Lacticaseibacillus paracasei subsp. paracasei: one gene and its partner. The protein of the gene in region 1 interacts with the protein of each later gene in a pairwise test. Links are inferred from orthologs where the notes say so. Each region holds a gene or a part of one and is shown on either strand. Other genes may lie near its edges.

Region 1 (3,227 bases):
GCCTAAGCCCTTTGCCAAGCCCTTGGTGAAACTAGTTTTACCAGCACCCAAGTCACCATCCAGCAGCAAAACGTCTCCCGCTTGCAACTGCGGTCCCAGTGAAGCCGCAAAGGATTGCAGGGCTGCCTCACTAGTGAAGTCTTTTTTCAAACTTGTCATAGCAAGGTCTGGGCCGCTGTAATAATGGCCAACTTATAGACATCCTCTTCATTTGCCCCACGACTCAAATCAGAAACTGGCTGATTCAAACCTTGCAAAATTGGGCCAATGGCTTCAAACCCGCCGAATCGTTGCGCAATCTTATAACCAATATTACCGGATTGTAATTCAGGGAAAATGAAAACATTCGCTTCCCCAGCCACTTTGGAATCAGGGGCTTTTTGCTTGGCAACGCTTGGGACAAAAGCAGCATCAAATTGTAACTCACCATCTAAGGCCAAATCAGGTGCCAGTTCATGAGCTTTCTTAGTGGCTTCAACTACCTTATCTACTTGCAGTCCCTTAGCACTGCCTTTGGTTGAGAATGACAGCAAGGCGACGCGCGGTGGTTCGATATCAAACAAGGCAGCGGTTTTAGCTGACTCAACCGCAATTTCAGCCAGCTGATCAGCATCTGGATCAATGTTGATGGCGTTATCCGCGAATAAGTAGCGTTCGTCACGGCCACGCTGCATAATGAACGCACCACTGACCAAATGCACGCCAGGACGCGTCTTGATAATTTGCAAAGCAGGCCGGACTGTGTCAGCCGTTGAATGAACTGCGCCTGAAACCATACCGTCTGCTTCCTTCATGTAAACCAGCATCGTACCAAAATAATTGGCATCCTGAACAATTTTTTCGGCCTGTTCTGGGGTTGCCTTGCCTTTGCGACGCTCAACGAAGGCCGCAACCATTTTAGCGTGAATGTCATCGTTGGCTGGATCGTGAACTGTCAACTTGCTGAGATCCCAGCTTTTAGCAGCTGCCAATGTCTGAATCTTATCAGGATTACCTAGCACGATGGCCTGTATCAACCCGTCAGCTGCGAGCCGAACTGCTGCGCCCAAAACGCGCGGATCTTCGCCCTCCGGAAATACAATCCGTAAATTTTTGCCATTAATCTTGTCTTTTAAACTTTCAAATAGGTCCAAATCTTATCCCTCCATAAAAGCGCTTTATTCTTGTTCATCATACCGTTTTTATCGGGTCGTGACTAGTCGAAGACAATGGAAAAACAGTGTGTCTGAGCCACTTAAGGCTAGTCAATTCAGGTTAATCCGCCTTCACCGTTTCTGGTAACTGCCAATTAATCGGGGCCTCGCCCATTTTTTCTAGTGCCGCATTGGTGCGCGAAAACGGGCGACTGCCAAAGAAGCCACGAGATGCAGATAACGGGCTTGGGTGCGCTGATGCAATAATCGCGTTCTTGCTCGTATCAATCACGGCCGCCTTTTTTTTGGCCGCGTTCCCCCACAGGATGAACACAACGCCGCCGCGTGCAGACAAGGCAGCAATGGCAGCATCTGTCAACTCTTCCCAGCCATGATTCTGATGGGAATAGGCTTCGCCGGCTTGTACCGTCAAAACGGCATTCAACAATAGAACGCCTTGGTCCGCCCACGCCTTCAAATAACCATGATGGACCGGTGGATAGCCTAAATCGCTTTGCAACTCTTTATAAATGTTTTGCAGAGACGGCGGCAAAGCGACACCGGGTGCCACCGCAAAGCTCGCACCAACCGCCTGCCGCGGATTGTGGTAAGGGTCCTGGCCTAGAATGACCACCTTCACATCATGGAAAGGTGTCCATTCGAATGCCTGAAAAATATGGTGCATTTCAGGGTAAATCGTTTTTGTCGCGTATTCTTCTTTTAAGAACGCATGCAGTTGAGCATACTCAGGACTTTCAAATACCGGTTCCAGCACCGTCTGCCAGTCATTATGTATTAATGTTTTCAAGACGTGCACCTCCGCAAATAGTGTACAAGAATCACCGCGGGTTTGCTACCGGGAAACGCTTTTTCATGCTAGAATTGGAGGCGTAACCGCACCATGACAAACCGGAGGGAACAGTAAATATGATCAAACTTATCGCATCAGACATGGATGGCACACTTTTAAACGACAAAATGGAAGTTTCGGACGAAAACGCCCAAGCCATTCGTGACGCGCAAGCCGCTGGTATCGAATTTATGGTCGCAACTGGCCGCGGCGTCACCAAAGCTACACCGTTACTTGCCGCCCAAGATCTCAAACCAGCATTCATTACACTCAACGGCGCCATGGTTTTTGATGAGGCTGGCGAATTGGTGGTCACGATTCCAATTGCTAGTGACCTAAGCGATTTCATTGTCGAGACCTTGCAAAAGGACGACATCTATTTTGAAATCATCACCAACAAAGGCGTCTTTTCGGACAGCCGCGTCAAACGTATTCAAAATGTTGCCGATCTATTGGTTGATCTCAACCCAGATACAACCTACAAACTGGCGGTTGCGCTCGCAGCTGCACGGCTGGAAATCATGAACATCAATTACGTTAGTGACTATAAAGAACTGCTAGCCGACCCTACTATCCAAGTGATGAAAATCATTGCGTTTACTGGCGAGCAACGCGATATTTTGAAAGCACCAGCGAAGGTTTTTGATGCCACCGGTAAATTAAGTGTCACCTCAAGCTCCGCGAATAACATTGAGGTCAACAACATCAAAGCGCAAAAAGGTTATGCTGTTGAAGCTTTCGCTAAGCAACGCGGTATTACCATGGATGAGGTCATGACAATCGGCGATAACTTGAATGACGCCAGCATGATCAAAATGGCCAAATATGGCATGGCGATGGGAAACGCCATCCCCGAAATCACCAAGCTCGCATGGGGCAGTACTGCCACTAATAGCGAAAACGGCGTTGCTCAGGCAATTCGCAAAGCCATTCGCATTAATAAGGCGGAAAAATCAAACGCTCAATTCTAATAATCATTGGCGCAGCGATAGTTTGCTGATTTTAATTTTTTAAACACGAGCGCCGCGCCGGTTCACGCTCACCATAACGCGCTCACTGACGCAGAAACCTGCTCATAAGGGCCTTAAGCACAATGGGCAAAACCCGCCCATCGCACTTGAGCCCGCTTATGCTCCGGTTTCTAACCGCGCCAGTTCACGCTCACCATAAGGGAGGTTGGCCGATGGCGTTATATCTTGATATCAATGCTTTAAGCACGAGTAGTTTAAGTGTGGTCAAAACCG
Region 2 (3,207 bases), 270 kb from region 1 along the record:
TTGATCAGGTACGCGTCCAAGCGCTCAAACAGCTTGATGACAAACACAGCCGTCCTTATAAGATCATGAAGACAAACTGGCGGCTTTTTCATCAAACTGCGCCTGACGCTAAACACAAACAGTTCCTGTTTGGTTTGAATGAATACGTCACGCAACAGGAGGCCATCGATATCGCACTTGATACTGAGCCCAAGCTCAAGCAAACCTACGAGACCTACTTAGCGCTTCATGATGCCTTGATGGTGAAGAAACATCCCACGGAACTGGCAAACCTGTTAGCTACTTACGAGCCAAACGGTACGGCAATGGACATGACGATCGCGACGCTTAAGCGACACAAAGTCGCTGTTCTCGCCGCTGTCACCAGCCCTTATTCCAACGGTCCGATCGAAGGGGTTAACCGCCTCATCAAGTCACTCAAACGATCCTGTTTTGGCTTCAAGAATCAGCTGAACTTCTTCAAACGAATCTACCAAATCACGGCATAACATGACAAAGACGGCTCCCCAAATGGAGAACCGCCTCAAATGATAAATTTATTCTTCAACACCAGTTGGCGTAGAGCCGAAAAAGAGGCATGATTTTCTGACTTGGGGAAATCATGCCTCTTTTACTGCGTCATATGGATAACTTGTTAGGATCTAAAGATGCCAGTGCCAACGCTGAACAATCGTAGGCCAGATGGGGCTCGAAGCACCGTCTCCGTTCTAGCTATGTGTTGCAAGCCGGATCTAACCGGAAATTGCGGAATTTAGCACGGCAAGGGACTCTTTTTACATTACCATGGCAATTTACCCGCGGTTTCTGTAAATGTCATATTCAAATCAGGGCTATCGTCAGCGGCGAGTTTGACGATTTGGGCAGCACCTTCTGCAACCGTTTGTTCGCCGCTGCGATTACCACCAAAATCTGTGCGAGTCCACCCAGGATTGACTGAGTTGACACTAATGTGATCTGGCTGTAACTCTTTGGCAAAATCAATGGTGGCGAAGTTCACCGCTGCTTTTGAGGCTTGATATCCAAGTGAATTCACCTGAAAGAAGCGACTGTCAGGATCGCTAGCCAAACCGAGTGAACCCATGTTGCTGCTAACGTTGATAATTTTAGCGGGAGCACCCTTTTTTAACAACGGGATCATCGCCTGTGTGACACTGACTAAGCCGAAAAAGTTGACCTCAAAGTCTTGACGCATTGTCATCACAGGCAATTGTGAAGGTGGTTGATGGGCATCTAGGGCAATACCAGCATTATTGATCAGAACATTGAGATAGCCATGTGAGGCTTCAATTTGTTTCGCGGCCGTCGCAATGGTGCCGGCTTGGGTCACATCTAAGATGACCAATTCTGCCGATACGCCAGCTGTGTGCAACTTGTTAATAGCCTGTTCACCGCGTGCCTGATTGCGCGCACCGACAAGCAAATGCTGACCGCGTTTACCAAGCGCCATTGCGGTTTCAAAGCCTATCCCTTTATCGGCACCGGTGATCAAAGTTAACGTCTGTCGTTTAACCATGATCCTCACTTCTTTCAATTATTGACCCTATTTTTCTGGCTGATGAGGGGCGTATTGACGATCAGGGAACCAGATTGGAATTTCACGTCGGGCACTTGTCTCACTATCGGAACTGTGAATGACGTTGCGAATAGTTTTGTCGGCCCATTCACGGCCAAAATCTCCACGAATCGTGCCGGGCGCTGCTTCGGCGGGATTCGTGGCGCCTGTCATTTTACGCACCGCTTCGATCACATTGAAGCCGCTCACGATCATTGCCACCATCGGACCGCCCGTCATGAAGCGTTCGATTCTTGGAAAGAAAGGCTCACCAACAAGTGCTGCGTAATGCTGATGTAACTGATCTGCCGTTGCATGTGTGACTTTCAGTGCATCAATTGTGAAGCCGCGGTGTTCAATCCGCGTGATCACATCCCCAATATGTCCGTTTGCAACACCATCCGGTTTGACCAAGACTAAAGTTTGTTCTTCTGCCATGTGTGTGTGCCTCGTTTCCTTAACTATTTTCAGAAAATTCCTGCAATCTCAGTATACACGAGTCACCGTCGAACAAAAAAGGTCGTTGGGCATTTTCATCGTTTTCATCGCCAATTGATTTTTGACAAAACACGGCGACCAAGAAATTCTTGAATTAACAAGTAAAACGGAACAGTTGAGATCATGAGTGGCAAATAAATTAACGCGAGCTGCCACTGCCAGAGATTGACAAGTGAAAAAATTGAGCTGAAGACGAAGAAGACAAGAAACAGGGCAATGCTGAGACCACCCAGTAGGCCAACCTTGAGTCGGTTGAAAGGTCGGGCAACGACGAGCAGAACATTCAATGAAATAGTGCCAATCAACATGGCTACCATTGATGAAGTAGACTCAAAACTCAAGTGGAAGAAAGACTCCATCCATGTCAGCAGTAATGTGTAGATGACGACACTAATGGCAGCAGGTGCGGCAATGGTCATGACCTTCTGCATAAATTGACCAGTCACGCGTTCGAAGTTTGGTTCCAAAGTCAGGAAGAAGGAAGGAATGGCAACCCCGATAGCAGAAACCGGTGTGAGGTTAATCGGTACAATCGGATAATCAAGTGGCAAGAAGACAAAAATAGTGGCTAGGATGACTGAATACATCGTTTTGACCAAATACATGGATGCCACGCGTTCAATGTTGTTGATGACTCGGCGGCCTTCGTTTAGAACGCCGGTCATGGCATCGAAGTTTGAATCTAACAAAACGAAATCCGCAATAGAGCTGGCAGCATCGGCACCAGATGCCATTGCGATACTGCAGTCGCTTTGACGCAATGCCAAGACGTCATTCACACCGTCACCAGTCATGGCAACGGTGTGCCCCAAAGCTTGATAGGCCATGATTAAAGATTTCTTCTGTTCAGGTGTGACCCGGCCAAAAACGTTATAGCGTTTCACAAGTGTTTGATAATCTTTGGCGGTTGCGTTGTCTGCAATGGTGCTCATGTCCACACTTTGATCAGCTCCTTCAAGGCGAGCTTGCTTGGCAATGTTGGCGACCGTGATCGGATCATCACCTGAGATGACTTTTAAAGCCACCCCTTGCGTTTTGAAGAAGTCGAACGTATTAATGGCAGTTGGCCGCAATTCATCCGTGATCAAAATCAGACCGAGCAGTTGGGGATTAACCAACGGATGCACTAATTTGGTTGCTGTGCCAATGGCTAAAAC

What was found.
Region 2: the proteins of LBPC_RS04975 (region 1) and ndk interact in binary tests that used the Escherichia coli proteins (3 or more experiments, as listed by UniProt). The link is inferred for Lacticaseibacillus paracasei subsp. paracasei from one-to-one orthologs.

What each region holds. Positions count from the first base shown.
Region 1 is NZ_AP012541.1:992,098-995,324, reverse strand. The notes cover bases 99-2,998. They hold LBPC_RS04975 (uracil-DNA glycosylase), read right to left. Parts: upstream 1,942-2,998; coding sequence 1,255-1,941; downstream 99-1,254. Other genes in these bases: LBPC_RS04970 (Cof-type HAD-IIB family hydrolase), read left to right, coding at 2,061-2,954; pta (phosphate acetyltransferase), read right to left, coding at 156-1,133; tsaE (tRNA (adenosine(37)-N6)-threonylcarbamoyltransferase complex ATPase subunit type 1 TsaE), read right to left, coding at 99-159. Also shown: more of tsaE, read right to left, coding at 1-98; LBPC_RS04965 (LURP-one-related family protein), read left to right, coding at 3,167-3,227. UniProt on the Escherichia coli protein: Excises uracil residues from the DNA which can arise as a result of misincorporation of dUMP residues by DNA polymerase or due to deamination of cytosine.
Region 2 is NZ_AP012541.1:720,278-723,484, forward strand. What follows is about bases 266-3,145. They hold ndk (nucleoside-diphosphate kinase), read right to left. Parts: upstream 1,991-3,145; coding sequence 1,541-1,990; downstream 266-1,540. Other genes in these bases: LBPC_RS03470 (ISL3 family transposase), read left to right, coding at 266-488; LBPC_RS03475 (SDR family NAD(P)-dependent oxidoreductase), read right to left, coding at 779-1,513; LBPC_RS03485 (cation-translocating P-type ATPase), read right to left, coding at 2,095-3,145. Outside these bases: more of LBPC_RS03470, read left to right, coding at 1-265; more of LBPC_RS03485, read right to left, coding at 3,146-3,207. UniProt on the Escherichia coli protein: Major role in the synthesis of nucleoside triphosphates other than ATP. The ATP gamma phosphate is transferred to the NDP beta phosphate via a ping-pong mechanism, using a phosphorylated active-site intermediate.